3 regions of the Pseudovibrio sp. Ad26 genome follow, and region 2 is predicted to be linked to each of the others. Evidence: predicted binding sites of a transcription regulator. Region 2 holds the regulator's gene; each other region holds the start of a gene.
The links. The regulator PhoB, encoded in region 2, activates phosphate uptake and scavenging genes when phosphate is short. The targets are predictions, from matches to a motif close to TGTCATNNANCTGTCAT.

Region 1 (10,634 bases), on a different contig from region 2:
GTCGCATCAGGAGCGATAATCACCTCAGTGAAGATCTTGGTAATCTCAGAAGCAGCATCCGCATCCAGAGTACCGTTGAGCGCAACAATGCCACCAAACGCAGAAACCGGATCACACGCCAGCGCTTTCTCGTAGGCTTCCTTCAGCGTAGGCGCCTCAGCAACACCGCATGGGTTCGCATGTTTGATGATAGCTACAGCTGCCGTACGAGCTGGATCAAACTCGGAAACCAGCTCAAACGCTGCATCCGTATCATTGATGTTGTTGTAAGAGAGCTGCTTGCCCTGCACCTGACGCGCCGTCGCAACACCTGGACGCTTCTCACCGGTCACATAAAAGCCAGCTGCCTGATGCGGGTTTTCACCATAGCGCATCACTTCGTTCAGCGTGCCACCAATCGCACGGTAGTCCGGTGCAGCTTCATCAATCTGCTCTGCCATCCAGTTGGAAACAGCAGCATCATAAGCAGCAGTGCGGGCAAAAGCCTTCTGCGCCAGCTTCTTACGAAGAGCAATTGGAGACTGACCTTTATGCGTATCCAGCGCCACAACCACAGCAGCATAGTCAGCAGGGTCAACAACAGTGGTTACGTAGGCATGGTTCTTGGCAGCAGCGCGTGTCATTGCTGGACCGCCAATGTCGATGTTCTCCACACCGTTTGCGTAATCAGCACCAGAAGCTACGGTGTCTTCAAATGGATAAAGGTTCACGCAAAGAAGGTCGATACCAGTGATACCATGCTCATCCATCGCAGCAACATGCTCAGCATCATCACGAATGCTCAGCAATCCACCATGCACCATTGGATGGAGCGTCTTAACACGGCCATCCATGATTTCAGGAAAACCAGTAACCTCAGAAATGTCTTTAACTGGGAGGCCAGCCTCAGCAATCGTTTTACGAGTTCCGCCTGTTGAGATCAGCTCAACTCCACGTTCGGAAAGAGCTTTTGCAAACTCAACAAGACCGGTTTTATCGGAGACAGAAAGAAGCGCACGCTTAACCGATACGAGTTCAGGTATCGGAACGCCTTTGGAGACAACGGCCATGGGTAAAAGCCTACTCTCTTAGAGAAAATGGAAGGGTTTTGACGCCCGCCAAATAACACTTATTCACAGCCGTGGGAACCCATTTAATGGGGATACAGAGCGGTTTGACGGGTAACCTTTAGGAGCAGTTTACATCACCTAAAGGACAAGAGCACAAATGACGTTAGGTCTTCCGCCGTGCCTTGGCAGAGGCAGTCTTTCTCAACATCCAGGTCACGCTCAACGCTTCTTTCACACCAACGGTAAGAACGATCTGCTGTGTCTGTCGATGGCCAAATACGTCTGACAGATAAATTGATTCCTCAACGGAGAACTCAATCCCATCCGCAGAAAACTCCCAAGCCTCACCATCCGCACACTGCAAAACAGCAGCATCACCCAATGGCAACATGGTGCAACTCACTTGCGGATGCAGATGAAACCGGATCGTGACGGTCTCTTCCTCTGCCTTGTCAGATGTTGGCTTGAACCGGTCGATCCCATCCAGAACGGTTCCATCACGCGACAACGTCAGATCACGTTCATGAACAATACCATAGCGCTCTACATAACCGTCATGACTTGCAATCACACGGTCAGAAAGATCGGTATCCTGTCGCTCCGCTTCAACGTCTTTGGGACCAGACAGGACCGGGTTACCCAGCATCTTATCAAAACGGGAAGACGTCAGAAAACGACAAGAAGATGTATCGCCAATTCCGGCTGTCGAATGCGCAGCAGTTGAACGAGCCACCATCTTCCACGCAACCTGCTCTCGCGTAGAGACCCCACAGTTCACCACTATGCGATTGCGCTTTGAGGAGAACTCAAAGGAGAGACAGCCAGCATGCGTACTATTGGAGAAACGCGTTGGCGGCGGCGCTCCCACATCCATCATCACAAGGCTATCACCACCCGTCAGACGTTGATAACCAGAGTGCGGTGCACTGACAGGTGGCGTTCCACGTGCATCATCATAAGCAAGGATAGTCGCGACAACATCACCCGAAGTAGAAGCCATGCCGTTGAAATGAGCAAAGGACCCATCACCGTGACGGAAGAAGCGGATCATCGGCATCATACGGTCAATGGATTCCATCATGACCGGTGACACTGTTTGCCCTTGCATCACAAGCGCTTGGCGAATTGGCAACAGGTCGACGAGGATCTCAATAATCGCACCGGGATGCCGGGAGATATGACCACCATCCGGCAGGATTTGGCGTTTCAGTTCCTGATCAAGGCGTTTCAGAGCTTGTTTGACGTGACGCCCCTGCCCATCCATAGAAACCGTCGCACAGGCATTCGCCATCGCAACTGTCAAGCGTGGCAAGCCATCTGGTGCTTTGTTCATAGTCCGGCGCAGATAACGCACCTGCCGGTACAGAGACCGCATGAAGGCGCGGTAAAAGTCCGCCTCACACCCGGTCAGCAACAACGGAGACTGAGCCATCCAGCTCAATACACGGCGCGCAACAACTTCCTGTTTCCAGCCGATATCATGCCAGCGACCACAGGTTCTGATCCAGTCTTCAACCAGCGCACGAGCATTCTGCTGCGCCATGTTGGTTTCAGCAGCACGCAAATGGCGAAGCCAGGAAAATCCATGCAGCGCTTTCGACCATTGAAGATTCGGAGGCTCAACATCAAACGGGGACTGTCCGCCGACCTCAACCAAATGCCCGGCAAACAAGAACCGGCCAGCATAAATGTCAGCAGCGTTTGTTGCATCTGCAGTGCGCAGATCCTGAGGAGCGATAAGCAGACGCGATGGCGCACTTCCAAACGAGAACAAGCGGAACATAGATCCCCCTCGCGCCCAGTTCAGACTGTTTTGAGCCATGTTTTGTGTCAAAAGACTAAGGATTCTAAGTCTTTCGGACACCGTTGCGCCCGTCATACCCCTTCAGCACTCCATTAGAGCGTATCCCCGAAAAGCAAGTTCGGTTTCAGATAAGGATACGCACAAAAACAAAGATTTAGAGCGTGAGCAAGAAAGCGATTTGCAACGACACGCTCTAAACAAACTTAACAAATGGTTTGCGCCCAAGCTCTTTAAATCTCGTTAACCATGCCCACTTTGCGCAAATCCTTAGTGACATTCCACCAGCTCTTTTTAAGAGAGACGCAAACGAGCCGCGAAAAAGCCATCCAGACCACCAGATGTTTTCCCTGAGGATGGGTTCTGACCTGGCATCGCGCGGAAGTCGCCTTGAGAATTGATCGCCTCAGCAACACCGCCCAGCTCTTCAGCTGTCACAGGCACACGCTGCACCTCAGGATGCTCCAACAACAAACGTTGAATTTGCAGCTCGCCCTCTTCCTGTTCCAGTGAACAGGTGCAGTAAACAAGAGTTCCGCCCGGCTTCAGCCAACCAAGTGCTTTTTCAAGCAATTCGTATTGCAGGTCAGCGAGTTTGAGCACATCATCTTCGCGCTTCAGCCATGCCACATCTGGGTGACGGCGAATGGTACCGGTCGCAGAACAAGGTGCATCCAGAAGAATCGCATCAAACAGATCAACCGGCACAAACTCACGAAGATCAGAAACTTCAGTCTCAGCTTCTAGCCCAACGCGCTTCAGATTCTGTGTCAGGCGCTGCAAACGACGGGCTGAAATATCGACAGCGGTCACATCGGCACCAGTGGCGGCAAGCTGCATGGTCTTACCACCCGGAGCAGCACACAAATCTGCAACCACTTTGCCCTTGATATCACCCAGCAAACGCGCAGGAACGGCAGCAGCTGCATCCTGAACCCACCATTTGCCATCTTCAAAGCCTTCCAGCTTTTCAATCGGCCCATCTGGCTGCAGGCGTACGGAATAACCCAGCTGAACTTCACCACCCAGCTTTTCCGCCCAATCATCACGGTCGGATGGCACGCTCAGGTCCAGATACGGCTCCTGCATATGCGCAGCAGACATCGCACGCGCAGCTTCTTCGCCATAAACCTCACACCAACGGGCGAACATCCAATCAGGAGCATTCAGCTTCGCAGTATCCTGCTCTGCGATGATTGCCGCACCTTCCCGCGTTGCACGGCGCAAAACAGCGTTGACGAGGTTTTTGTACGGCTTGGCACGTGCATCACGACCTGCAAGCGTCACTGCAAGGGAAACTGCTGCATGATCCGGCACGGACATAAAGAACAACTGCGCCATGGCAACATGAAGAATATCCAGAACGCGACCAGTCTTCTCAGGAATAGGACGGTCAAGGAAGCGATCAATCACGTCCTGAATCTGACCACGGCGGCGCAGCGCAGTGCCAATAATTGCCCGCACAAGCGCCCGATCGTTCGGCTCAAGGCGCTTATAACCTGGATGACCATTGTTCAGATCAAGCTCGCCATCCAGTGGCATACGCTTGCTCAAAACTTTACCAATCAGATCAGTGGCAGCCTTACGAGCCGCATAGCCGGGATCTTTAAAGGTACCCTCTACGCTTTCCGTTTCAGAAGCTCTGTCATTGTCTCTTGGAGTCTTCGGTGCTCCAGAACGCTTTCTCCCCTTGAACTTGGAGTTTCTGTCCTGAGAGGATGTATTCTTACGCTCTGCGCTCATCGTTGATCCATGTATTCCAGAATGTGTCGCCAGACCTTCGGCGCCATCTATTCTTTTAAAGATGCATTCTTGTGTGAAGAGCCTCACTCAGAGGCCAACCGGTTTCATCAGGTTCCACTAGAGTTTCGGCGGATTACTGCCAGTTGTAACCAAAGGAGAACTGTCAAATCCTGCTCGGCTAACCACAGAACCTTTAATATTGCAAAGACAATTTGGGAAGCGCGAATAGTTATTCAGGTAAACACGGTACAATCAACAAAGCAAATGCGAGAGTCGTCTCGCATTCGCAGATTTCCCTTGCTTTTAGCCCCATGGCCCTTTGGGCTTCCGCGGCTCATCACGGCTGGGTTGGTCGTTCCCACCACGCTGACCTGATTGGCGGGATGCTCCCCAAGGGCCGCTTGGGCGACGTGTTTCACGCTGCGGCTTAGCTTGCGACGTCTCACGCACACTAAAATGACCACCACCAGAACTACGCGTTTCAGTAAAGCCAGCTTCAGAAGCCATCTGACGAAGCGCTGCGATCCGGTTATCTGTGTTCGGATGTGTCGAGAACAGGTTGTCCATATTCTGACCGGAAAGCGGATTGATGATGAACATATGCGCAGTTGCAGGGTTATGTTCTGCGTCTTCGTTCACAACCCGGGCTGCACCGCCTGCAATCTTATGCAAAGCGGAAGCAAGCCACAGCGGGTTACCACAAATCTGCGCACCCATACGGTCAGCTGCATATTCACGTGTTCTGGAAATCGCCATCTGAACCAAAGCTGCCGCCATTGGTGCAAGGATCATCATCAGGATAGACCCAATCAGACCAAGCGGATTATTGCGGTTTCCGCCAAAGAAAAGCGCAAAGTTCGCCAGCATGGAGATCGCACCAGCGATCGTCGCAGTGATTGTCATGATCAGCGTGTCACGGTTTTTCACGTGCGCCAACTCGTGCGCCATCACACCCGCAACTTCTTCTTTGGAAAGAGAGTTCAGAAGACCAGTCGTCGCTGCAACCGCTGCATTTTCAGGGTTTCGGCCAGTCGCAAACGCATTGGGCTGCGGGTTGTTGATCACATAAACCTTCGGCATCGGCAACTCAGCACGCGCTGCCATGGTACGAACCATGCCATAAAGCTCCGGGGCCTGACGTTCATCCACTTCCTGCGCATGGTGCATGGACAGAACCATGCGATCCGAATTCCAGTAGGAGAAGATGTTCATGCCGCCAGCGATCAGCAGAGCAATCAGCATGCCGGTTTGGCCGCCAAGCATGAAGCCAATACCCATAAACAAAGCGGTCATCGCCGCAAGCAGCATACCGGTCCGTACATAGTTCATGGTTTCAATGCTCCAATCTGTTCTCTTAGTTCACCAATTCCGCTGGTCATCCATCAATGAACACAGTGCCCATTGCAAAACACAGGCTCTCGCGCCTATATCTAAGGCTACGCGATCATTGTGAAACTACCACTACCAGCTTAAGTGGTAGCTCCAAATGGCAAACGCAAGCTTACAACAGTGATAAGCAGCATCAGCCAACGGGGATTGAAATGGAAAAAGACAACAAATCAGCCGTCGAAAACTTTAAAACACAAGAAGTCGATACGACGGAGCAGATTGAAGAAGCGCCGAAAAAACGCCGGTTTGAAGACCTGCCCCCAGCTGCCCAACGTGCTTTAAAAGAAGCTGAAGAGCGCCGCACAGAGATCGACGCAGCCCAGAAAGAAATGCCGAAAGAGCTCAATGGCCGCGGTGGATTGGATCCTGCCCGCTACAGCGATTGGGAAGTCAAAGGCATTACCAGCGATTTCTAAAACACGTTCCCAAATGGTGGTTCCGGCTTTCTGATAGGACTAAGCACGGAGCCAGCCTTCTAAAAAATCCTAAACCATCGGACGATTGCAAACAGTCCCACGCCGAAAATGATCAGAAGTCCGCTGACAATACTAAACGCAACCGGGTCATGACTTCCCGGGATGCCGCCGACATTAATGCCCAGCAGCCCAGTCACAAAACTAAGCGGCAGAAATACCACGGCAATGGCCGCCATCATCAGCATATAGCGGTTGGTGTTCTCTGATCGTTTAAACATGATCTGGTCGTGAACTATTTCTGCGCGTTCACGGATAGCATCCATCTCCTCGGCAATTCGAAGGGCTCGGTCACCCGCTTCACGAACGCGGCGTTTGTTGATCCGATTGACCCATTCAAACTTCTCAATTTCAAAATTCCTCAAGATATCCAGATGCGCCAACATGCTGCGCCTGACAATGGTTGCCAACCGACGAACCTGCGCGAGTTCGCTTTCCCAAGGATGATCTCCTGTCTCCAGCACCACATCTTCAAGATGATCGATCCTGTCCTGAAGCACCTCAACCATTTCTTCAGCACGTTCCGCAATCGCCAGCACCAATCGAGCCCAGAATTCTGCCGTACTTTCCGGTGGCACACGGGCCTTGAACCCCTCAACCAAACTTTGAAAAACATCCAGTGGATCGTGCCAGATGCAGATCATCCGCTTAGCATCCACCCAGATCTGGGCACATTCCATGTCGCCGCTTTCCTGTTTCGGCAACTCATTGAAAACGTTGATGGCAATAAACGCCCCTTTTGTACGCACATGACAATGCGGACGCACCTCTCGGGCCAGAAGACCATCAATATCGTTGTGTTCCAGCCCAATTTCTTCAAGAAACTCGCGGTTCTGAGCGGCAACCCGCTGCAAATAAGCCCAATAAAATTCGTCGGGCTCCAGCTCATAGTCACGTAACTGTTCTAACGTGAGTCTGCGCATGCCTTTTGACTTGGAAAAAACAATGACAAATGAGGAATCCAAATGAATATGGCTCGCCTCAATGTTTTCTGTGGTTTGTGCCATTTCGACAAATCCCGGCCCAAGTTCGATCCTAACTCAGCACACACATCAAAACCCACATTTCTAAAAATCAGATGACAAACCCCAGAAGAAACACCTATTCAGCTTAGCGCACAGTAAATTGGTTAACAGCCAATTTACCAAAAAACACTAGAGTTTTGGTGCTCCGAGCATTTGTTGTAAATCAATCCTGCGAGAATTCTTGTGTCCACGAAAGAAATTGAGAAAAAATCTAGCGGAGGAAACCCGTTTCAGCGGCTGAATCAGCAGCTCGCTGGAATCGAACCGGGTCTTGATCCAATTGTCATGACAATCGGTGAACCGCGTCATGAACCTCCAAGCTACGTCATTGAAGTGCTTGAAGAAAATCAGAACGGTTTCCGCAAGTATCCTGCAATTCGTGGTACAGATGAATTCCGTGCAGCTGTTGGCAAATGGGTTAAAAACCGTTTTCAACTCTCTGATGCCTTCGATCCGGACAAAAGCGTTATTCCGCTCAACGGCTCTCGCGAAGGACTTGTCTTTGGCTGTGTTTGCGCTCGCGACTATCTGAAGAAAAACGGCAAACCGGCTGTTATTCTGCCGAACCCGTTTTACCAATCCTACGGTGCTGGCGCTCATATTGCGGGCGCTGACGAAATTCTTTTGCCAGAACCAGCCGACGGAATTTTGCCTGATCTGGATGCTATCGATCCAGCTTTGCTCGACCGCACCGTCGCATTCTATTTCGCGTCCCCCGCCAACCCACAAGGCACCGTTGCGCCTATGGAATATTGGCAAAAGCTCATCAAACTGGCACGCAAACACAACTTTCTGCTCTTCGCTGATGAGTGCTATTCTGAGATCTATCGCGACACGCCTCCAACAGGCATTTTGGAGGCTGCAGAAGCTCTTGATGGCACGCTGAAAAATGTTGTGACGTTCAATTCACTGTCCAAGCGCTCCAACCTCCCAGGCGCACGCTGTGGCTTTGCTGCCGGAGATCCAGAGTTCATCCAATTCTTCGCCGATTTCCGCAATGTTGCAGCGCCTCAGGTTCCAATGCCTGTGCAGGCGCTCGCTGTTCGCGCGTTCGGTGACGAAGGGCACGTGCTCGAAAACCGCCGCCTCTATAACGAAAAGTACGATGCCGCAGAGGAAATGCTATCTCCTCTATTTGGCTCAGTACGTAAAGATGGCGGCTTTTTCCTCTGGCTGGATGTTTCCCGCTGGGGTTCTGGAACACAGATCGCTGAAAAGCTATGGCGCGAAGTGGGCGTGAAGTCCCTCCCAGGAGCTTACATCGCCTCGGATATGCCGGACGGTTCCAACCCCGGTGATAAATACATCCGCCTCGCCCTCGTTGAATCTTTGGAAGTCAGCAAGGAAGCTTTCCGAAGAATTTTGGACTCTCTGGAGTAATTGAATGCGTCAGGCTGCTGCAATGCAACGACCAAAAGCAAACTCTGTTTCACTGGCTGATACAGAGAGCCCGATCAAGCGCTTTATCAAAAGCAACATAATCGTCATTGGTGGCGCGGTGATCCTCGTCATCGGTCTCTGTGTGGCGGCAGCCCTCGCAACATGGTCAACGGATGACCCAAGCTTGAATCACGCAACCAATGCGGAGATTCATAACGCTCTGGGTCAAACAGGAGCCATTGTTGCAGACGTTCTGATGCAGACAATCGGGCTGGCAACAGCCGTATTTCTGGTGCCCATCTTCCTCTGGGGATGGCGCCTGTCTCTCAAATACACATCCGGCGTCACCCGCAAACGCTTCCTGACATGGCTTGTCGGAACCGTGCTATTCGCAGGTGGTCTGGCGGCCATTCCAATTCCCTCAAGCTGGCCACTGCCAACAGGACTTGGTGGCTTCCTCGGCGACTGGATTTTCTCCGTTCCAACCGCAATCCTGCCAGAGCTCTCAACCGGCATGAGAACCCTGACCGGTGCTGTCGGCCTTGGTCTGCCTTCAATTGTGCTATTAGCTTACGCTGCTGGTCTCATCGGCAAAGACCCAACCCCGGCAGAGTTCAACGAAGACGAAGCCGTTGAAGATGAATACACTCCTCACGAAGCGTTGCCGTTTACGGAAGATTCTGAGGAAGACTATGACGGCGAAAATAACCGCTACTACGCAATTATTGGCGCACTAAGCCACTGGAAGCTCATGGCAACCAGCGCGATCCAGCGCACGGTCTTCAAGCGTAAGCTGGTCACTGAGCAAAATTGGCAGGAAGAAGATTATGCAACAGCTCCGCATGATCCAAACCAACCTCAGCAGCCTGAATACTACGAAGAAGAACAGCAAGACCAACAGGCAGATCAGCAGTGGGAAGAGCACGGAGCTGATGAAGACGAGCCCGCTGAAAAAGACAACCTAGTCTCTCGTTTAAGACGCAAAGTAGCATCCAAACTCATGTCTGTCGAAGACGATGGCCTCAGCGATTATTATCAGCAGGAAGATCAGGCTGAGCGGTCAGATGTGCAGTTTGACCCGCAACACGACAACACCCAACATTATGCCGCACCAAACGAGCACTATCCTGAAGAACAGTGGGAGCCCGTTCCCGCAGGCGAACCCGTTTATGATGAACAGGGATATGAGCTCGCACCAGAAGAATACCATGAGGGCGAAGACCTCCATCTGGGTCCTCAGCCAGATGCACCGATCGGCATTGCAAGTCCTGATGAGCAAGAACCACCAATGCAGGCGGCTCCTCAACAACAACCGCCACGCCCTGCTCCGGGGCGCTCTGTACCGCGCCCGTTTGCTCAGGAAAAGAGATCTACTGCAATTATCAAACAGCCACCGTTTGAATTGCCAAGCATTGAACTGCTCGCTGAGCCTCAAGCCGACGGCAAACAGCGCCTGAGTAAAGACGCACTTGAGCAAAACGCCCGTATTCTGGAAGGTGTACTGGGTGACTTTGGCGTCCGAGGTGAAATCATCGCAGTTCGTCCGGGACCTGTTGTAACCCTTTACGAACTGGAGCCAGCTCCAGGCATCAAATCTTCCCGCGTCATCGGTCTGGCAGACGACATCGCCCGCTCCATGAGCGCGATCTCTGCACGTGTGGCCGTTATTCCGGGTAAAAACGCCATCGGTATCGAACTGCCGAACGCGAAGCGCGAGACCGTATACCTTCGCGAGCTTCTGGACTCTGAGGACTTTGACGCGTCCAAAGCCAAG
Region 2 (10,634 bases):
TTTACGGTCTCGACCAGCGAGCGCGCTTCGACCCATGCGTCGTCTTCGTCAATCTCGTGAGCTTCATGTCCTTCCGGTGCGTCGCCCGGATGGATGTCAGCCTGTTTGAGGCGATCCAGAGACTGAGGCAGGAACTGAACCATGATGCCGCCAGCAGCCCAGGAGTGATCAGCGCCACCCTCTTCTGCTTTGGTCAACATTTCAGCCACGCCAAGGCGGACGAATGTCGGGATCTGCTCTGACTTCTGGAAGTACTCGTGAGCAGCCTCTTCTAAGGTGGTGCCGTTCAGTACCACGATCCCCTGGTAGCGGCTGGTGTGCGCGCCCTGATCAATAGTGAAGGCCAGATGTCCTTTGCCGAGCAGATGATCTGGTTTGAACCCATCTTTGGCTGCAACTTCGGCGACCTTGTCTTCACTGAACTGCGCCATAGCACGCAGCCCGTCAGGCGCGTTGAAATCAACAACGAGCGTGGAGACTGCACCGTCGGTCTGGGCTTGCAAGGTCAGGCGACCTTCGAATTTGAGGGTACTGCCAAGCATGGCTGTCAGAACAATTGCTTCTGACAGCAGCTTGTTGACTGGCGCAGGGTACTTGTGCCGCGCCAGCATAGAGTTCAGCACCGGCCCCATATTGATAACCCGACCGCGAACGTCCAATGCTTCAACAGCAAAAGGAACAACAGCGTCAACGCCAGCGGCGGTCGGTTGAGCAGGTGTATTTGTCATTTTACTTTTTTATCCTTCAGGCAAAGCACCCATGCACCACGCCATAATGCCTTTTTGGGCGTGGAGTCGGTTTTCTGCCTCGTCGAATACCACAGAATGCGGGCCGTCGATTACCTCATTTGTCACCTCTTCCCCACGATGCGCAGGCAGGCAGTGCATAAACAAAGATGAATCGTTAGCTTCGCTCATCAGGCGTTCATTGACCTGATAAGGAGCCAGCAGGTTATGACGCGTTTGTGCTTCGTCATCTCCCATGGACACCCAGCAATCGGTGATAACACAATCACTGTTTTTCACAGCAGCAAACGGGTCGTCTGTTACTGAGAGTTCAGCACCGGATGTATAGGCCTTTTCGATCCATTCAAGAGGTACTGTCAGTTCATTTGGTGCGGCGACGTTAATTTTGAAGTCAAATTTTGCTGCCGCTTCGATCCAAGAGTAAAGAACGTTGTTGCTATCGCCCACCCAGGAAACGGTTTTACCCTTAATGCTTCCGCGGTGTTCTTCGAATGTCATAATGTCGGCCATGATCTGACAAGGATGCGAAACCTTGGTCAGGCCGTTGATGACGGGAACACTAGCATATTCTGCCAGTTCTCTCACGGCATCATGGTCCAGCATACGGATCATGATCATGTCCACGAAGCGGGACAGCACGCGGGCGGTATCTGGAATGGACTCGCCGCGACCAAGCTGCATCTCAGCGCCTGTCAGCATCAGGGTTTCGCCGCCAAGTTCCCGCATGCCCACATCAAAGGAGATGCGGGTTCTGGTGGAAGGCTGCTCAAAGACCATGGCGAGCACTTTGCCTGCCAATGGCCCCTGCCCGCGATGAACGCCATTGCGGGTGGCTTTGATCTGATTGGAGACCTGCATAATCTGGCGAAGGTCATCACCGGAAAAATCGCTGATATCGAGAAAGTGCTGTGGTTTTGTCATAGTGGTCATTTGGCAGTCTCGGCAGTTTTCAGCTCGGTTTCCATGTCCGCAGCAGCGGCTTCAATCTTTTCAACGAGCAGGTCAATTTCTTCAGCGGTAATGGTCATTGGCGGCATAATGCGGAGCACGTTGTCTCCGGCACCAACCGGCAGCAGACCGTTGTTGCGCATGTGGGCCAGCACCTGTGTGTTTGGCACTTTGCATTTCAGGCCAAGCATCAGGCCTTCACCGCGCACCAGCTCAAACACATCACTGTGCTGATCGACAGCGCAAGCCAGCTTCTGCTTCAGCTGCAAGCCTTTTTCCTGAACAGCTTCCAGAAAGTCTGGTTCCAGAACCGTTTCCAGAACAGCATTGCCAACAGCCATCGCCAGCGGGTTGCCGCCGAAGGTGGTGCCGTGAACGCCAGGAACCATGCCACTGGCCGCTTCATTGGTTGCGAGGAACGCCCCCATTGGGAAACCGCCACCGATGCCTTTTGCAATCGCCATCAGATCCGGTGCAACGCCTGCCCACTCATGGGCAAAGAGTTTGCCGGTTCTGCCAACACCTGTCTGGATCTCATCGTAGATCAGCAACAAGTCATTCTCATCACAGATCTGGCGCAGACCTTTCAGGAAGGCCGGGTCCATGGTGCGGATACCACCTTCACCCTGAACCGGCTCCAGCATGATCGCTGCGGTTTCCGGTCCTACCATCTTTTTGACCGCGTCCAGATCACCAACAGGCACCTGATCGAACCCTTCTGGCGCGGGGCCGAAGCCTTCGAGGTACTTTTGCTGGCCACCAGCGGCGAGCGCTGCCATGGTTCTGCCGTGGAACGCATTTTCAAAGGTGATGATGCGGTTCTTTTCAGGGTTGCCCTTGGCAAAGTGATAGCGCCGTGCGGCCTTCATGGCCCCTTCAGTTGCTTCGGTACCCGAGTTGGTGAAGAACACAACATCAGCGAAGGTGTTGTCTGTCAGCAGCTTTGCAAGCTTCTCACCCTCTGGAATTGTATAGAGATTGGTGACGTGCCACAGCTTTTCAGCCTGAGACTTCAGCGCATCAACGAGTTTTGGGTGTGCATGACCCAAGCCGGAGACGGCAATACCCGAGGCACAATCCATGTATCGTCGACCATCAGCCGCAATCAGCCAGACACCTTCCCCACGCTCGAACGCGAGGTCTGAGCGTGCATAAGTCTGCATTAGCGACGAAGTCGTCATTTCTTACTCCTCATGGATTGAGCTTTCTCGATATGCTCAAAAGTCTTGGTTGCTACAAAAACAAAAAAACGCCGTGTGGCGTTTTGAAACTAAGAGAAGCGACATATAAACCGCGTTCCCTCAGGGCAGTCAATAACACGTATTGCCAGCAATACCTTACTCCTGCTCAGGAATTGGCTGCCAGCCTTGTGTCTCTCCCTCTGGTGCAGCTTAAACAGGCTACTACCGGAAGAAGCATGCATTGTGGCATTTTTAGAGGATGGAGTAGAGATTAAATCCCATGCTCTATGACCAGTTTTTTTCCACGGTTCTTAAGGTTTATTCAATACACCTCTAGCGTGTACTACGGCATATGAGAGAGGAGTGCGCTTAGTTCTTGTCCTATGCAATTTGTAGTTTACTAGTGTTTTTTACTAGTTGTTTTTCAGTGGTAAATATATGTATTAAATATCAACGGGGTAACGCTAGCAGCTCTTACTTTGTGTTGGAAAGAATGCGGTGGAACTTGGTTTAACAAACAGCTCCTATTCTTTAGATTGATAATCTTCTCCCACCACAACACGGCTGTTATAGGTAAGTAGTAGTACGGCAATTCTGGGGAAAACCAGAGTCTTCCCCACCTCAATTCTTTGAGGTTGTTGCTCGTATCAACGCCCATATAGTACTGTGTGTTAAGAGTTATACACCATCTCGTAGTTACTGAACGCTGCAAGCACACACGCTCAGGTAAGCGGCACTTTCGGATGCGTCCGAACTGAGCGAATGCTGTTTTGCGCGCCACTGAAGGAAGACGGGGCCCTTTAATGAGCTGGACAGCAGAACGTGTAGAGTTACTAACCAAACTTTGGGCAGACGGGTTAAGCGCCAGTCAAATCGCGGGGGAACTTGGCAATGTGACCCGTAATGCGGTGATTGGTAAGGTTCATCGCCTTGGTCTTTCAGGTCGCGCTAAGTCGGGAGGCGGCGCAACCAAAACGAGAAAGGTGCCTACCCCAACGGCAAGGGTTGTCACTTCAACCAAACCAACAGTGGCTGAAGCGATTGCAGCTGTTGCGCCTTCTCCAAGTCCCCGACAGATTCAGCCAACAATAGCAGGCGCCAACGCCCTTAAAGTTGAACCGATTGAAGCTATCCAACCAGAAATTTCTCCAGTCCCAACCTCCGATCTCTTTATTCCGGTTTCAGAACGCGCCTCCATCCTGACATTGAATGAGCGCACCTGTAAGTGGCCGATTGGTGATCCGAGTTCTGACGACTTCTATTTCTGTGGGCGCCAGTCAGATGCAGGCACACCTTATTGTGCGCATCACCGCAGCATTGCCTATCAGCCCGTCAGCGACCGCCGCAACCGCCGCGCAAGCTAATCTGAGCTGAAAAAGCAACGTATTGAGCCGGGTCCGAAGCCCGGCTTTTTGCTGTTTTGGGGGTTGCCAGCTGCTAATGTCGGTGACCTGTAGATATGAGAAAACCGCCCTTGGGCGGTTTTAGATTTCCTTTTGTGCCTTAAACACTTACCCAACAGCGAACTGGTCGTTAAAAGCGTATCCGGCGCCGCGGACGGTGCGGATCGGGTCTTTCATGCGGCCTTTGTTGATGGCTTTGCGCAGGCGGCCTACGTGGACGTCCACGGTGCGTTCATCTACGTAAACATCATGGCCCCAGACACCATCCAGCAGCTGTTCACGGGAGTAAACGCGGCCCGGTGCGCTCATGAGGAACTCCAGCAGGCGGTATTCTGTGGGGCCGAGGTGGATTTCGCGGCCTGTTCTGCGCACGCGGTGGGTTTCGCGGTCGAGCTCGATGTCGCCAGACTTGAGCATTGTGGAAACAACTTCTGGCAATGCACGGCGGAAGATCGCACGAACACGGGCCATAAGTTCCGGAACGGAGAACGGTTTGACGACGTAATCGTCGGCCCCGGTTGCCAGACCGCGGATGCGCTCGGATTCTTCGCCGCGCGCTGTGAGCATGATAATCGGCATGCGCTCGGTTTCTGAGCGTGCCCGCAAACGACGGCAAAGCTCAATGCCGGAGAGGCCCGGAAGCATCCAGTCCAGCAACAGCAGGTCTGGCTGGCTTTCCTGCAACAGGACTTCCGCCTCATCTCCTCTTGCGCACACGTCAACGGTGTAGCCCTCTGCTTCAAGGTTATAGCGCAGCAGCAGGCTTAGCGGTTCTTCGTCTTCTACAATCAGTATCTTAGGCATATTAAAGTGCTCTCTTTGCACCTTCTCTTATAAAGCAATTGCGTGTATTCTGCTCGTTATAAGTGAACACACTCTACACGGTTGTAGTCTGCGCCAGCTCGTCCGTCTTTGGACGATCTGTTGGAAGGTGGCTTCCGGAGATCATGTAGTAGATGTTTTCTGCGATATTGGTTGCATGATCACCGATGCGCTCAATATTCTTTGCGCAGAACAACAAGTGCGCGCACATGGTGATGGAGCGCGGGTCTTCCATCATGTAGGTGAGCAGCTGACGGAACAGGCTGGTGTAAAGCGCATCCACTTCGTCATCGCGGACATGCACCCGCTGGACAACCTCAAGATCGCCAGAGGTGTAGGCATCCAGAACGGCTTTGAGCTGTTCAAGTGCCAGATCAGACATGTGCTCAACACCCACAGCGAGCTGCTTGTTGTTGAATTCGGATTCAATGGCCAGTGTCCGCTTGCCGATGTTCTTGGCCATGTCACCGACGCGCTCCAGATCGTTGGAGATGCGCATGGCGGCGATGATGTCGCGCAGATCGCTTGCCATTGGCTGGCGGCGTGCGATCACGGAGATGCACAGCTCTTCCAACTCGGCCTGCATGTTGTCCAGACGTTGATCGGCAGCGATGGTACGTGTTGCCAGCTCACGGTCCTGTCTCAGCAGTGCGGTGACAGCGTCATGAACAAGGGTTTCTGCCAGTCCGCCCATTTCAACGACACGTCCGGCCAGTTCTTTCAGCTCTTCATTGAATGAAGAGACAATATGATCTTTCATCGGATATCTCCTTAGAGTACCGCTCTTTTATTTTTAACCAAAACGGCCTGTGATGTAATCCTGCGTGCGCTGGTCTTTTGGGTTGGTGAAGATGTCGTTGGTCAGCCCCTCTTCCACCAGATTACCCAGATGGAAGAACGCGGTGCGCTGGGATACACGTGCGGCCTGCTGCATGGAATGGGTTACGATGACGATGGTGTAGTTCTGGCGCAGTTCGTCCATCAGCTCTTCCACTTTCGCGGTGGCAATCGGGTCGAGCGCAGAACATGGCTCATCCATCAGGATCACTTCCGGAGACACAGCGATTGCGCGCGCGATGCACAAGCGCTGCTGCTGACCACCGGAAAGGCCTGTGCCTGGCTCGTCCAGACGGTCTTTCACTTCTTCAAACAAACCTGCACGCTGCAGGGAACTTGCGACGATATCTTCCAGATCTGACTTGCCTTGTGCCAGACCGTGGATGCGTGGGCCGTAGGCCACGTTCTCGAAGATTGATTTCGGGAACGGGTTGGGCTTCTGGAACACCATGCCAACACGGGCCCGCAGTTCCACCACATCAATGCGCGGGTCGTAGACATCGTCATTGTCCAGGAGAATGTCTCCTTGCACGCGGCAGATATCGATGGTGTCGTTCATGCGGTTCAGGCAGCGCAGGAAGGTGGACTTGCCGCAACCGGACGGGCCGATCAGCGCGGTCACCTGATTTTTGCGGACATCCAGATCAACACCATGAAGGGCCTGCTTGTCGCCGTAAAACACTTTTACATCGCGGCCACGCATCTTGAGTGTTTCGCCTTCAGCTGAAACGGCTGGAGGGGCGCTCATTGTTGTATCCATTGCACTCTCGGTGTCTGTGGTCATTTCCAATGCCATGATCTTGCCTTTCAAATCACCAGCGGCGCTCAAAACGTTTACGAAGGACGATTGCGATTGCATTCATCGAGATCAGGAAGCCGAGCAGCACCATGATCGCGGCAGAGGTTTTCTGCTGGAAGGCAGGCTCCGGGAAGTCTGCCCACATGAAGATCTGCACGGGCAGCACAGTAGAGGGATCAACCGGACTTGCCGGGATGTCTACAATGAAGGCCACCATGCCGATCATGAGAAGCGGTGCGGTCTCACCCAGTGCCTGCGCCATACCGATGATGGTTCCGGTCAGGATGCCCGGCATTGCCAGTGGCAGCACATGATGGAACACGGCCTGCAAGCGGGAGGCTCCGACGCCGAGCGCGGCTTCGCGGATGCTTGGCGGCACTGCCTGAAGCGCTGCGCGGGAGGCGATGATGATGGTCGGCAGGGTCATGAGCGCCAGCACCATACCGCCGACAACCGGCGCGGATCGCGGCAATCCGAAGACGTTGAGGAACACTGCCAGACCAAGCAGACCGAAGACGATCGATGGCACGGCTGCCAGGTTGTTGATGTTCACCTCAATCAGGTGTGTCCAGCGGTTCTTTGGTGCGAACTCTTCCAGATAAATCGCGGCAGACACACCAATTGGGAACGAGAGAGACAGAGTGACGAGCATGGTCCAGAAGGAGCCAACGGCTGCGCCCCAGATGCCTGCCATCTCCGGCTCACGACTTGCACCGGACTTGAAGAAGATGGAGTTCCACTCGTTTGCAACAGTGCCTTTGGAGACCAGATAGTCAGTATAGGCGATCTCTTTATCTGAAAACTTGCGGAAAGATTCTGGTGTTTCCAGCTCTTCAATACCCCACTGGCCAGCAGGCACGGCAGCATCCGTAGACAGCGGAATAAAGGCTGTTCCGGTGACGCTGGTTGGTGTCACCTTCTCCGCTTTAATGGTTCCGCCGTTCACCTCGACAAAGAAACTTGGCATGTTGGCGTTGAGTGTGCCGCCAGTCCCAATGTTGGCAAGATGGCCCTGCAGAGTAACCAGTTCAGCTTTTTGCTTTTCCAGCGCACTGATAATCTTGACCAGAGCGGCTTTGTTGCCTTCAACCTCAGAGGTCAGTCGCTGAGCAACGAGAGGATCTTTCTCATTGGCCAAGCGGGTCTCTAAGCCTGAGATCTTCGTATTTACGCTGATTTGTGAACGACCACGCGCTTCGATTTTGCCTGTCAGCAACTCGATTTCACGATCATAATAGATCTTCAACGCTGCAAGGATCTGGTCAAACTCAGGTTTCTCCGCGGTAATGGTCACCTGACCTTCCGTGCCAGAAACCGTTGCTGCGCTTGAGGTGGCGATCTCGGTTTTCTTCGTGACCAAGCCTTTGACATAAAGGTCAGCAAAGTCGGAGAGCGGGATCGCAACCGGACCAGTCCCACCCAGCATGGATGGATCGGCTATTGCTTGCTTTTGCAACGTGACATTGGCACCGGAGGACACAAGAGAGTAGAGCACACGGCGGTTTTTACGGTCAGATGCGAATGGCAGCTCTGCCTTCAGACCGTCGCGAATGATTTTATTGTAGCTTGCGCCAGCCGGGTTGGCCGGATCGACTTTTTCCGCGCTTAGATTGAGCGGCACGCTTACGTAGTTGTAAGTGAAGGCTGGCAAGCCTGAGCCGACAATTGTGAAGAGCAGCAGAACCAGAAATGTTGCGGCCAGTGCGATGGCACCCATGCCGTAGGCTTTGAAACGCGCTTCCATGCTGTAGCGCTTTTTCAGGCGCTTGCGAGCTTCGTCTGTCGTATGGACGCCGGAAGGAATGCCTTTGACACGCCCGCCAATGGCAGAACCGGCAGTGTCCTGAGCGATATCAATCATACTGTTCCCTATATTTCTTCACGACGCGCAGAGCGAAGATGTTCAGAGCAAGTGTGATGCAGAAGAGGAGAAGACCGAGCGCAAATGCTGCGAGTGTTTTCGCGCTGTCGAATTCCTGGTCACCGACCAGCAAGGTGACGATTTGCACGGTCACGGTTGTTACAGCTTCCAGCGGGTTTACCGTTATGTTTGCGGCAAGCCCTGCAGCCATCACCACGATCATGGTTTCACCAATGGCGCGGGAGATGGCGAGGATCAGAGCGGACACGATGCCCGGAAGAGCGGCTGGCAGAACAACCCGGCGGATTGTTTCCGACTTGGTTGCGCCAAGACCGGCAGAGCCATCGCGCAGTGACTGTGGCACAGCGTTGATCACGTCGTCAGAAAGGGAGGAGACGAACGGAATGATCATAATGCCCATGACAAGGCCAGCGGCCAGTGCAGATTCTGAACTGACTGACAGGCCGATGCTTTCGCCCCAGCCACGGATAAAGGGTGCCACAGTCAGCGCCGCGAAGAAGCCGTAGACCACGGTTGGAATACCAGCCAGAATTTCCAGAACCGGCTTTGCAATGGCGCGCACCGGCGTGCTTGCATAATCGGAGAGGTAAATTGCGGAGAGCAGACCAACAGGTGCGGCCACGAAAATAGCAATTGCTGTGATCAGCATGGTGCCAACCAAAAGCGGGATTGCACCGAAGATTTCTGTATTGGCTTCGCCGTGCTCGGCCCCTGCCCCTTCAAAGGCGCTTTGCGGGCTCCAATGAGTGCCGAAGACGAAATCCAGAATTGGGATCTGGCGGAAGAACATCAAGCTTTCAAAGATAAGCGAGAGAACGATGCCGATGGTTGTGAAGATCGCGACAGCGGAACAAAGGATCAGCAATCCCATGACGGTGCGCTCTACAAAATGACGGGCTCGCATTGCCGGTGTGATGGTGCGATTGCCGTACCACAGACCACCAGCAACCAGGGCGATGATCAGTGTTGTTTTTAAAAAGAAGGATGTTTGCGCGAGCGAGCTGAACACTTCTGCCGCCTGCTCTTTGCCAGCATCTGAGAAGGCCACAATGCCGCCGAATGCGATGGCGCGCGCGTCCCGCAGAAATGCCTGAAGTTCTGCTTTGGACAGCCCTTCGACAATCTCGGCCTTTGCGCTGATCACCATTGTATCAAGCAAGCGCGGCTCAACGACTGCCCATGCAATCAAAAGGACAAATGCTGGAAGAGCGGCCAGAATGGCCAGGTATCCACCATGGTAGCTTGGACGGGAATGCAGTGCAGAGAGCTGATGACCAGCAACCTGCATCGCCCGGAAACGCCCGTAGACATTCGCGGTTACGAAGACCAGTAGAAGAAGGGCAGCGTAAGTCCAGAACATTTGTTGTTTCGCCTTATCTGGCTTTAATTTTTGGAGGATGCAGGAAAGCGGTCAGCTGGACATGCTGACCGCCCTCTTAGCGTTTGCAATTAGAATGCAAGTGGTGTCAGCGCTGATGCAGATTTGGAAACTGCTGCACGGTCAGCTGCTGGCATCGGGATCAGACCTTTGTCAGCCAGGTAACCTTCGTCACCCCAAGTGTCTTCATTGGTGAACTCACCAAGGTATTCAGCGATACCTGGGATTACGCCAACGTGCTCTTTCTTGATGTAGAAGTACAAAGAGCGGGACACTGGGTAGTCGCCTGCAGCAATTGCATCAAATGTTGGTGCAACGCCTGCGATGTTTGCGCCCTGGATCTTGTCAGCGTTCTGATCAAGGAAGGAGAAACCGAAGATGCCGAGTGCATTCGGGTTCGCATCAAGCTTCTGAACGATCAGGTTGTCGTTCTCACCAGCTTCGATATACGCGCCATCTTCACGGACTTCGTGACACGCTTTTTTCTTCAGACCGAGGTCAGCAGCACCTGGCACCATTTTACAGCCGCCCTGCATTGCCAGCTCGGCAAATGCATCACGGGTACCGGATGTTGGTGGAGGGCCAAGCACTTCGATCTTCGAGTTAGGAAGGGAAGGATCGATGTCGGACCAAGTCTG
Region 3 (10,634 bases), on a different contig from region 2:
GCGAATTATCTCCCGCTGGCGCGGTTACCACGGTTCGGGTCTGGTGACTGGTTCGCTGACAGGCCTTGAGCTGTTTCATAAGAAGTTTGATCTGCCTGTAGAACAGGTCATTCATACAGAGGCTCCCTATTATTTCCGCCGTGACAATTTGGAGCAAAGTGAAGAGCAATTTGTCGCCCATTGTGTTGCTGAGTTGGAGGCTCTGATTGAGCGAGAAGGGGCCGACACGATTGCGGCGTTTATTGGCGAGCCGGTACTGGGAACCGGCGGGATCGTTCCACCACCAGCTGGTTATTGGACGGCTATTCAAGCCGTTTTGAAAAAGCACGATATTCTGCTGATTGCTGATGAAGTGGTGACAGGTTTCGGGCGCCTCGGATCCATGTTTGGTTCTGATCATTATGGATTGGAAGCTGACATCATCACCATTGCCAAAGGCCTGACATCCGCCTACGCGCCGCTCTCCGGTTCAATTGTCTCAGACAAGGTCTGGAAGGTTCTTGAACAGGGGACAGATGAAAATGGGCCAATAGGCCATGGCTGGACGTATTCAGCTCATCCCATTGGGGCCGCAGCCGGTGTCGCAAACCTCAAATTGCTTGACGATCTGAACCTTGTTGAGAAGGCCGGAACCACTGGTGCATATCTCAACAAATCCCTGAAGGAAGCTTTGGGGGGGCATGCTAATGTGGGAGATGTGCGCGGCGAGGGATTACTCTGCGCCGTAGAGTTTGTCAAAGACCGCGACGACCATAGTTTCTTCGAGGCATCCGACAAAATCGGGGCTCAAATCTCCGCAGCCTTGCTATCTCAGGACGCAATCATCGCACGCGCAATGCCCCAAGGCGACATCCTCGGCTTCGCCCCCCCATTCTGCCTAACACACGAAGAAGCAGACACAGTCGTTGCCGCAACAGTAAGAGCAGTGAAGGCTGTATTAGGTTGACACTTATTTAGTGTAGGCTGGTGTCTCAATCAGCCTACATGACCTTCATATTCTCAAAAAAGGTAGAGATCTTTAAACGAGCAGATTATCTGGATTCTTAAGGAACATGAGGCAAAGTTCTGGTTTCTGAGGTCTGAGATGACAGCTATGGTTGAAGTGCATCTCCTGCTTGTTTTCGGATAGGCGTTAAGGTTGTGATGCCATCATTTCCTCTCGAAAGGCTTCTGCGTCGATTGTCTTTAACCGCCTTCTCAGCTGTAGCGCCGGGGTCTTTGTATTTTGCGCCCTACTTCACTCCTAATCTAGTGATTATGGCCAAACACTCCCTTATCCAAAACCACTCACCTGCCCATATGGCTTCTATGGGGAACAAACTATCCTAGAATGAATGTAGTCGGTATTAGCGCCGATACCGGAGTGCGTTTGTTATCTCAACCCATGATGGAATCTGTCGAATAGCTGGTTCTGGCCCAAGCTTCCACATCGGTCTGTTATCTCCTCTGCGTTTCCCACCTGCAGCTAATGTTGGGTTTGCCCACAATGTTGACAGGCTAAACGCCCAGCTTTCCAGAATATCCGGCAAGTCGTCGCTGGTTGGAGCAACTCGTTATGCCCTCTCGCGCCTGCCCAAAGCACGGCCTTATATCGACAATGGCTCTCTGGAGCTCGACAACAACACGGCCGAGCGGGCAATGAGATCTGTTGCTCTTGGGCGGAAAAATTATCTCTTCATGCGATCAGAAGGTGGCTATAAAGCTGCGGCAGTCGCCTATACTCTCATCGAAACAGCCAAGCTCAACAATGTGGACCCCTCATGCCTGGCTCACGTGGGTTCTGACCTAAATCGCTGATCACAAGATAACCCACATCACCGACCTAATGCCGTGGTGTTACGCTGCAATGTCAGCGTAACAGGTCCCGTTGCTGGTTGGTAGGTCGCCTTCGCCAAACGCTTACCTTACACCCCAATGTTGGGATTGTAAGTTAAACGAAGATGAAGTCCTCAGCGCCAATAAGTGAGAGATCCGTATTTTGTAAAATGATCTCACTATCTCCAAAGGCGACAATGACGTCGGCATCTCTATTGGTCAAAGACAGCTCTGTAAAGGAATTCGCGCCAAATTCAGGGCCGAGCTGAATAAAGTCAACTGTGTCCTGAAAGTCAGCAATAGTGTCAGTGTCACCTATACTCGTGAAACTAAAGGTATCACGTCCCGCACCACCTTCTAAAAGGTCATCTCCTTGAGCTCCATCAAGGAAATCATCGCCGGAGAAACCCTGAAGTACATTCTCCAAGGAGTTTCCAACCACAGTATCACTGCCAGCGCCACCAGAGGCATTTTCTATCTCAACACCATTGGCGATGGTATACCCTCCGCGCACACCTTCTGCATAGGAGAGTACACCACCACCTGTGCTACTGTAATCAAGAGTAGCGGCTACAAGCGAGATATTGACGCTGCTGAAGCCCGTATACGCGATTGTATCGATACCGCCGGTGTCCCAGATGCACGAATAAAATGTGCCTGAACCGTTAAGTTCTGGCAGGAGATATGTATTGTTATCTATATTCGCGTCTTTTGCTCCGTATTTCTCCTGCAGAAGCGCCAAGTCGAACGCCATAGGGCCCACCGTCGCGCCATAAGTACTCGGCCATTCCGGATAAAGCTCTGCATGGCCGACATTATAACTCATCATGGTATAGATACCTTGATTGAGATCGAAGTCACCGTAATCGCCGCGTGAGCTAGAAACCCCGTTCATCACACTTGAACCGCCCCCAGTATCATGAGGGTGCGCCATACCCAGTCCATGACCAACTTCATGTTGAAACACAAAGTACTCAAGTGAGCCTGGATCTAGGTTTGCTAAATTCATATTAGAGGTATTGAAAACGGCTACGCCTGGATTTGCTTCACTCGGAGGATTCATATAGGCATAAGTACTGCCGCCAAATGCAGATGTTACAAATTTAAACTCTGCATTATTTGAGCTGCTTGCTACCGAAAAAGTGAGATTTGTCCCTTGCGATAAGTCGTTTAACGATGCCATCGCGCCATCAATCTGCGCCTGCGTCCAACCATCTGAACTTTGGCCATCAAACACTTCACCAGCTTGCGCAAAGTAGACAGAAATATTTGTTGTATCTACAGCGGAACCACCCCAATCGAGCGCATCCAGCGGTGATGGAGCCAAGGTCTCCTCCACACTGACAGTATAACTTCCGGTCTGCCCATCCGAGTAGGCAGCGGCGCTGATGTAAAATCTGCCTGACGTGGATGCTATGAAGTTTAAAGATGAATTTAAACCAGGTCCGCCGTCATCGTCAAACGCAACTAGGTTTCCTGAGGCGTCGTATATTCTTAAATAAGTATCTGTAACCGGCGCAGCTCCGCTCCCATTAAGGTTGATCGTATAATTTGATCCCGCACTAAGGTCGATCGCCACCCAGTCGCGGTCCCCATTGGTTTCAAGTGTACCTGAAAAGCTATCCCCTGCGGCAATGAGGTATTGCGTCGAGGGCCCTGCGTCAGCATCTTCTCCTTCATTCATGACTAGAGTATTTGCTAAGAAATCTGTCACCTCGACCTGTGCTGAAACCCCATCGGCAGCTTGTGCGCTGAGGGCCGCTTTTTGCTCCGTGACACTTGAGTTGTAGGATATACTGTCTGCAGGTACATGCAGTTGATTCATCATGCATAATTTACACATTTTCTACATCCCTTAATATAAAAGCAATCAGGCAAGTATAAAATTAAATATGATTCTTGCAATATTTAAATATATAAATAGTATTCATTAATATATTTAAGCAATACTTATGTTAAGTAAGGGTATTCTTCGTATTTTTTACATGTATGAGTCATTCGGTGTAAATGTGCGCAGATTTAAATATTGATTTTCTTAAGTGCTGCCAGCGCTTTGGTTTTCTCTGGATTGGCCCTCCTTGTTCTGGATGCTGTTTTACGCGGCTGATTTCAGGGGGAGATGGATCTGGGCATCTTAGGCGGGCGCCCACTATAGTCGCCTTAGCTCTCTCTGCCTCACCCACTTAATCGTTCTTCGCAATTCTAAGCGCCAATGCCAAGTCCTCCTCGCGTTGCTGGAACTCTTTGATCTCGCGTTTTAGGCATTGGAAGATTAGGAGGTATTTTGTGTTGCCTGTTGCAATGAGCGTGCCAATGACTTTGGGGGCGTAGAGGAAGCGTTCGAGAGTTATCTCTTGTTCCCCATCAGGAGCCCGAACAATGCAGACCCTAACCTGATACCCAACTCGCACTCCCATTGTTCTGCGGTTTTAGGTTGGAGGAATATCCGGCAATGGGCTGTCTCTATTAATGGAATGCCAAATCTTCTCTCTGTAGAGTGGGCTGTATCCTCGTAAGAGCGGCTCTTTATCTGATGGATAGTATGTTTCGTTCCTTACAAAAACGGAGTGTAAGATGGATAAGCTACCAAACGCAGAACTCGTCATGATCCCTGGTGGTACCTTGATTACCAAAACACCAGAGGAAGGACGGCAACTTGCGATGTTGATTGCTCGTCATACCATTCACAACATTCAAAATGATCTGGATGAGTTGAAGCAGGGGCGTTCAGTCTACTCAGTCAATCCGGACAGCTTAACTGCGGCAAGTCAAGTTGTCGCTCTTGAGTATCAAACGATTGCAGCAGCCAATAACTACTGGAGAGGTCAGTAGCCGCAACCTGCAAAGGTACAGAGTGAGCTACCAACACCTCTGGCCTAATCGTCCTTCGCAATCCTAAGCGCCAATGCCGGGTCGTCCTTGCGTTGTTGGAACTCTTCGATCTCGCGTTTCAGGCGTTGGAAGATTGAGAGGTATTTTGTGTTGCCTGCTGCGATGAGGGGGGCGATGATTTTCTGGGCGTTGAGGAGGCGTTTGAGTGTTATCTCCAGCTCCCTGTCCGAGCGCGGCAGGAGGTTGGTAACCGGGAATGATGGTGGTGCCTTTTTGCGGCGTGGGGCGAGGTCCACTTTAGCCTCCTTACCTGAGTTCAAACGCAGCAAGTTGAGTGGTGATGAAGTTCGCGGGGATGCTGTGTTTTGCCTCAACCACTGTCTGGTCAAGGGCAGGGGCGAGGAAGAGCAGGGTGGCGGCGAAGTTTGCCAGAATGAGCAACTTCATGGCCTTGCTAAAAAGGAACAGAGACACGTTGCAGTGATCACTAAAGACGTCATTTTCCACTAAATTTTCGTACAGAGAATAGACGCGGTTTGCTATGGCAGCTTTCTTGTTGGGATGAGACCTGAAGCATCTCGCGTAAGTCATCACGGACAAAGCAGGTGTCCGCCATCTTCCCACTTTTGAAAACATGACTTCCAACTGGTTTTCATTCAACTTCCGTTGTTGTCTGGGTGACTTCAATGACAGGTCTTCTTCTGACTTGACGGCTTTAGATATTTTCACACCAATTTGTGATGCGGCTCCTCTTTCTGAGTGCCTAAATCACCCACATGGCTTCTTGGGGTGTCTTTGCTTGTCTCATAACAACTGAATGCAGAGGAATTGTATGAAGTCTCACAGGATTTATTGTTCTGGAGCTGCTTGGACAGGTAAAGCTTGTCAGCGAACGGGTGGGGGTGGAGTTCTGCAACTGCTGGAAACATCTTGCATGCTAATCTCATTTGGTATACGACCGCATACAACAAACTTGAGCCGGTTTGCCTGAGATGGTTTTGACATAGAGTTCAAGATACACCAAACATAAATCGTCTAACACAAATGCGTCGGAATAATCATGAGCTTGTACACTGACTACTTGAATGAGATTGACACTCGAAAAGCCCAAGGTTTGAACCCCAAGCCGATCGAAGATGGCGCACTTGTGAATGAGATCATTTCGCAGATTAAAGATCTCAAAAATGAACACAGAGACGGTTCTCTTAAGTTCTTTATTTATAACACTTTGCCAGGCACAACCAGTGCAGCTAGTGAAAAGGCGAAGTTTTTGAAAGAAATTATTCTTGGCGACTCTGTCGTTGAGGAGATTTCTCAGTCATTTTCTTTTGAGCTGCTGTCTCACATGAAGGGTGGTCCTTCTGTAGAGGTTCTTCTTGATCTGGCTCTTGGCGATGATGCAGCAATCGCAGCTCAGGCAGCGGACGTTCTGAAAACTCAGGTGTTCTTGTACGAAGCTGATACTGATCGTCTTGCAGCTGCGTTTAAAGCAGGTAATGCGATCGCAAAAGATATTCTGGAAAGCTACGCGAAGGCTGAGTTCTTCACCAAGCTTCCTGAAGTAGAAGAAGAAATCAAGGTCGTTACCTATATTGCTGGTGAAGGCGATATCTCCACCGACTTGCTTTCTCCTGGTAATCAGGCGCACTCTCGCTCAGATCGTGAGCTGCACGGCAAGTGCATGATCTCTGAAGAAGGTCAGGCGAAAATTCAGGAACTGCAGAAAGCTCATCCTGATGCACGCGTGATGCTGATTGCTGAGAAGGGCACCATGGGTGTTGGTTCCTCCCGCATGTCCGGCGTAAACAACGTTGCGCTGTGGACCGGTAAGCAGGCAAGCCCATACGTTCCTTTCGTGAACATTGCTCCGATTGTTGCTGGCACCAACGGTATTTCTCCGATTTTCCTGACCACTGTTGGTGTAACCGGTGGCATCGGCCTTGACCTGAAAAACTGGGTTAAAAAGCAAGATGCCAATGGCAACACCGTTCTGGATGACAATGGTGACCCTGTCCTTGAGCAGACCTATTCAGTTGAGACTGGCAAGGTGCTCACCATCAACTCCAAAACCAAAAAGCTTTATGATGGTGATAAAGAGCTGGTTGATGTTTCTTCCGCTTTCACGCCTCAAAAAGTTGAGTTTATGAAAGCAGGCGGCTCCTACGCTGTTGTGTTTGGTAAGAAGTTGCAGACGTTTGCATCCGAGACACTCGGCGTTGACCTGAAGTCCGCTTTCGCAGCATCCAAAGAAATCTCTCACGAAGGTCAGGGCCTGACTGCTGTTGAGAAGATCTTCAACCGCAATGCAGTTGGCACTACTCCGGGCGCAACTCTGCACGCAGGTTCCGATGTTCGCGTAAAGGTGAACATTGTTGGTTCTCAGGACACCACTGGTCTGATGACTTCTCAGGAGCTGGAGTCCATGGCGGCAACCGTCATTTCTCCAACTGTTGACGGTGCTTACCAGTCTGGCTGTCACACCGCTTCTGTTTGGGATTTGAAGGCGCAGGCCAATATTCCTAAACTCATGAAGTTCATGAACAAGTTTGGCCTGATCACTGCGCGCGATCCTAAAGGCGTCTATCACGCCATGACAGACGTGATCCACAAGGTGCTGAATGACATTACCGTGGATGACTGGGACATCACCATCGGTGGCGACAGTCACACTCGTATGTCCAAAGGCGTGGCATTCGGTGCAGACTCCGGTACCGTTGCTCTTGCTCTGGCAACTGGTGAAGCCACCATGCCGATTCCAGAGTCAGTAAAAGTGACCTTCAAAGGCACTATGGCTGATCACATGGACTTCCGCGATGTCGTACATGCAACACAGGCGCAGATGCTCAAACAGCATGGCGACAACGTGTTCCAGGGCCGCATCATCGAAGTGCACATCGGCACACTGCTGGCAGACCAGGCCTTCACATTCACTGACTGGACTGCAGAAATGAAGGCAAAAGCCTCCATCTGTATCTCCAACGATGAAACTCTGATCGGCTCTCTTGAGCTGGCCAAGAGCCGCATTCAGATCATGATCGACAAAGGCATGGACAATGATGCCAAGGTTCTGGCAGGTCTGATCGCGAAAGCGGATAAGCGTATTGCTGAGATCAAATCTGGTGAGAAGTCTGCTTTGACCCCGGATGACAATGCCAAGTACTTCGCTGAGGTTGTTGTTGATCTGGACCAGATCGTTGAGCCAATGATCGCTGACCCTGACGTGAACAACAATGACGTTTCCAAGCGTTACACCCACGACACCATCCGTCCTGTTTCCTACTACGGTGGTGACAAGAAGGTTGATCTGGGCTTTGTTGGCTCCTGCATGGTGCACAAAGGCGACATGAAGATTGTTGCTCAGATGCTCAAGAATCTTGAGAAAGACGGCGGTAAGGTCGAGTTCAATGCTCCGCTTGTTGTTGCAGCTCCCACTTACAACATTATTGATGAGCTGAAGGCAGAAGGCGACTGGGAGATCTTGCAGAAGTACTCCGGTTTCGAATTCGACGATCTGATGCCAAAAGCAAAAGCACGTACCGAATACGAAAACATTATGTACCTGGAGCGCCCTGGCTGTAACCTTTGCATGGGTAACCAGGAGAAGGCTGCTAAGGGTGATACCGTTCTGGCAACCTCTACCCGCCTGTTCCAGGGCCGTGTGGTAGAAGATTCCTCTGAGAAAAAGGGTGAATCCCTGCTGGCGTCCACTCCGGTTGTTGTTCTTTCCGCAATCCTCGGCAGAACTCCAAACATGGATGAATACAAAGCAGCAGTGGAAGGCATCGACCTCACCAAGTTCGCCCCACCACTCCAGAAGCCTGCTGCTGCGAAGTCAGTTCACTTCTAGGGTCTAATCGCAGGATAGCGGCCTTAGACCTAGCAGCTGGCAAACAGCACTAATTTCTATTCGAATGGGCGGTACCTAACAGTACTGCCCATTTGCTTTTTAAATGTCGATGCTTTCAGAAGTTAGGTGTTCAGCCCTACTGAACATTTAGAGTGCTTAGCGTTCAATCGTCGGTTTTGATTCCCTGAAAATCAGAGTTCTGACAGATTGGTTTGAAAGCCGGTTTCCTTTTCCTTCTGTCATAGAAACGTAATGTAATGCTCGTTTTGTCAGCTATGTGGGGGAGGTGGGGTGTGACGGTTTTTTGACGGGGTCGCTTTGTGAGTGAGCGTCATTTCGCTGTAACAATCGCGTGTGCCTAGTACGTTAAATTTTAACAGGTACCGGGGTTGAACTCTTGATCCAGTTTGAAAGCGTTAGAAAAGAATTTGGCGCGCATGTTGCTGTCAAAGGGGCGAGCTTCATTGTTGAGAAGCCTCAGATGATCGGCATTATTGGTCGTTCTGGTGCGGGTAAATCCACGTTGCTGCGGATGATCAACAGACTTACCCCGGCAACCGACGGGCGTGTCCTTGTTGATGGTGTTGATGTGCTTGCCTTGCAGGGGGCGTATAAGCGCCGCTGGCAGCGTGATTGCGCGATGATCTTTCAGCAGTTCAACCTGGTTCCTCGCCTTGATGTTTTAACCAACGTTATGTTGGGACGCCTGAATGCACACGGAACAGTTTCAAGCATGCTTAAGCTGTTCACTCGTGAAGAGCGGGTTCAGGCTCTGCTGAAACTTGAAAGACTTGGCATTGCTGAAACGGCTTTGAAAAGGGCGGAAAATCTTTCTGGTGGTCAGCAACAGCGTGTTGCGATTGCTCGTGCTCTTATGCAGGAACCGAAAATGCTTTTGGCAGATGAGCCGATTGCCTCGCTGGATCCGATGAACGCGCAGGTGGTGATGGACGCTCTTAAGGCGATCAACGCGGAAGATGGCCTGACAGTTATTTGTAATCTCCATACTCTTGATACTGCCCGTAATTACTGTGACCGCGTGATTGGCATGCGTGATGGTGAGATTGTTTTTGATGGGAAACCGGATGAGCTTTCGACCGCAGTAGCCCGTGAGATCTACGGTGCTGACGACAGTTTTGAGGAGGGGATGACCTCAACTTCTCTGGGTAGCGAAGGTGCAAAAATCGCTGCCCTGGAACTGGCGAAAGGCGATGCTTCGCCTGTTGTCTCTGCTGCTGAATAGCAGCGGGTTTAGATTTATATTCTGATATTGGAGTGCTCTGATGAAAATCATCGGTAAAGTCGCTGCAGCTCTTGCTGTTAGCACAACCCTTCTTGCTGCGCCTATGGCTCTGGCTGAAGAGAAAATCACTGAATTCCGCATTGGTATTCTTGGTGGTGAGAATGAGGCGGATCGTCTTCGTTCCAACCAGTGTCTGGTTGACCGTTTTGAAAAGCTGCTGGGTGTTCCGGTCAAGCTTTTCCCGGCAGCTGATTATGCTGGCACCATTGAAGGCCTGAAGGGTGGGAACCTGGATTATGCCGAGCTTGGCGCTTCCGGTTACTCTGCTGTTTACCTGTCAGCTCCTGGTGCTGTTGAGCCAGTGCTGACCACCAAGCAGACAGATGGCGCAACAGGCTATTATTCTGTTTTGGTTGCTCGTGCAGATTCTGGCATTGAAACGCTGGAAGACATGAAGGGCAAGCGCATGGGCTTTGCTGACCCTAACTCCACCTCCGGTTATCTGGTTCCTTCTGTTGCGTTTGACGATATGGGCCTGAACCTGAAAGAGTACTTTGCCTCTACGCAGTTTTCTGGTGGACACGAGCAGAACGTTCTTGCTGTTTTGAATGGCGATGTTGACGGCGGCGTCACCTGGGCATCTGGTGTTGGCGAATGGGAAGAGGGCTACACCTCTGGTAATCTGCGTAAGATGGTAGATAAAGGCATGGTTGATATGTCTGATCTGGTTCAGGTCTGGCAGTCTCCGCTGATCCCGAACGGTCCGCTTGTTGTACGTAAGTCGCTTCCATCCGACGTAAAGCAGAAGGTTGTTGCCTCGTTGAAGTCTATGGTGACTGATAACACCGAGTGCTTCTACTCCGCACAGGGTGGTGAGTACGCTGACTTTGTGGAAGT

Region 1: PsAD26_RS00860 (CorA family divalent cation transporter) is a predicted target of PhoB. The motif match lies at 7,523-7,539, and genes of this name have one in related genera.
Region 3: phnC (phosphonate ABC transporter ATP-binding protein) is a predicted target of PhoB. The motif match lies at 8,732-8,748, and genes of this name have one in related genera.

The regions. Positions count from the first base shown of each region.
Region 1 is NZ_LMCE01000004.1:4,822-15,455, forward strand. Features, by position in the region: gene purH (bifunctional phosphoribosylaminoimidazolecarboxamide formyltransferase/IMP cyclohydrolase) at 1-1,049, opposite strand, end outside; gene PsAD26_RS00835 (heparinase II/III family protein) at 1,213-2,871, opposite strand; gene rsmB (16S rRNA (cytosine(967)-C(5))-methyltransferase RsmB) at 3,145-4,593, opposite strand; gene htpX (zinc metalloprotease HtpX) at 4,897-5,922, opposite strand; gene PsAD26_RS00855 (DUF1674 domain-containing protein) at 6,135-6,398, shown strand; gene PsAD26_RS00860 (CorA family divalent cation transporter) at 6,458-7,462, opposite strand; gene PsAD26_RS00865 (aminotransferase class I/II-fold pyridoxal phosphate-dependent enzyme) at 7,664-8,860, shown strand; gene PsAD26_RS00870 (DNA translocase FtsK) at 8,865-10,634, shown strand, end outside.
Region 2 is NZ_LMCE01000047.1:357,764-368,397, reverse strand. Features, by position in the region: gene PsAD26_RS08145 (Hsp33 family molecular chaperone) at 1-728, opposite strand, end outside; gene argF (ornithine carbamoyltransferase) at 738-1,676, opposite strand; gene PsAD26_RS08135 (aspartate aminotransferase family protein) at 1,673-2,875, opposite strand; gene PsAD26_RS08130 (GcrA family cell cycle regulator) at 3,679-4,239, shown strand; gene phoB (phosphate regulon transcriptional regulator PhoB) at 4,387-5,082, opposite strand; gene phoU (phosphate signaling complex protein PhoU) at 5,156-5,860, opposite strand; gene pstB (phosphate ABC transporter ATP-binding protein PstB) at 5,894-6,697, opposite strand; gene pstA (phosphate ABC transporter permease PstA) at 6,750-8,597, opposite strand; gene pstC (phosphate ABC transporter permease subunit PstC) at 8,590-9,978, opposite strand; gene PsAD26_RS08100 (PstS family phosphate ABC transporter substrate-binding protein) at 10,068-10,634, opposite strand, start outside.
Region 3 is NZ_LMCE01000088.1:339,997-350,630, reverse strand. Features, by position in the region: gene PsAD26_RS18805 (aspartate aminotransferase family protein) at 1-946, shown strand, start outside; gene PsAD26_RS30405 (transposase) at 1,375-1,797, shown strand; gene PsAD26_RS18800 (M10 family metallopeptidase C-terminal domain-containing protein) at 1,931-3,643, opposite strand; gene PsAD26_RS18790 (hexameric tyrosine-coordinated heme protein) at 4,390-4,647, shown strand; gene PsAD26_RS18785 (hypothetical protein) at 4,692-4,943, opposite strand; gene PsAD26_RS29720 (hypothetical protein) at 4,954-5,094, opposite strand; gene PsAD26_RS18770 (bifunctional aconitate hydratase 2/2-methylisocitrate dehydratase) at 5,708-8,494, shown strand; gene phnC (phosphonate ABC transporter ATP-binding protein) at 8,892-9,737, shown strand; gene phnD (phosphonate ABC transporter substrate-binding protein) at 9,778-10,634, shown strand, end outside.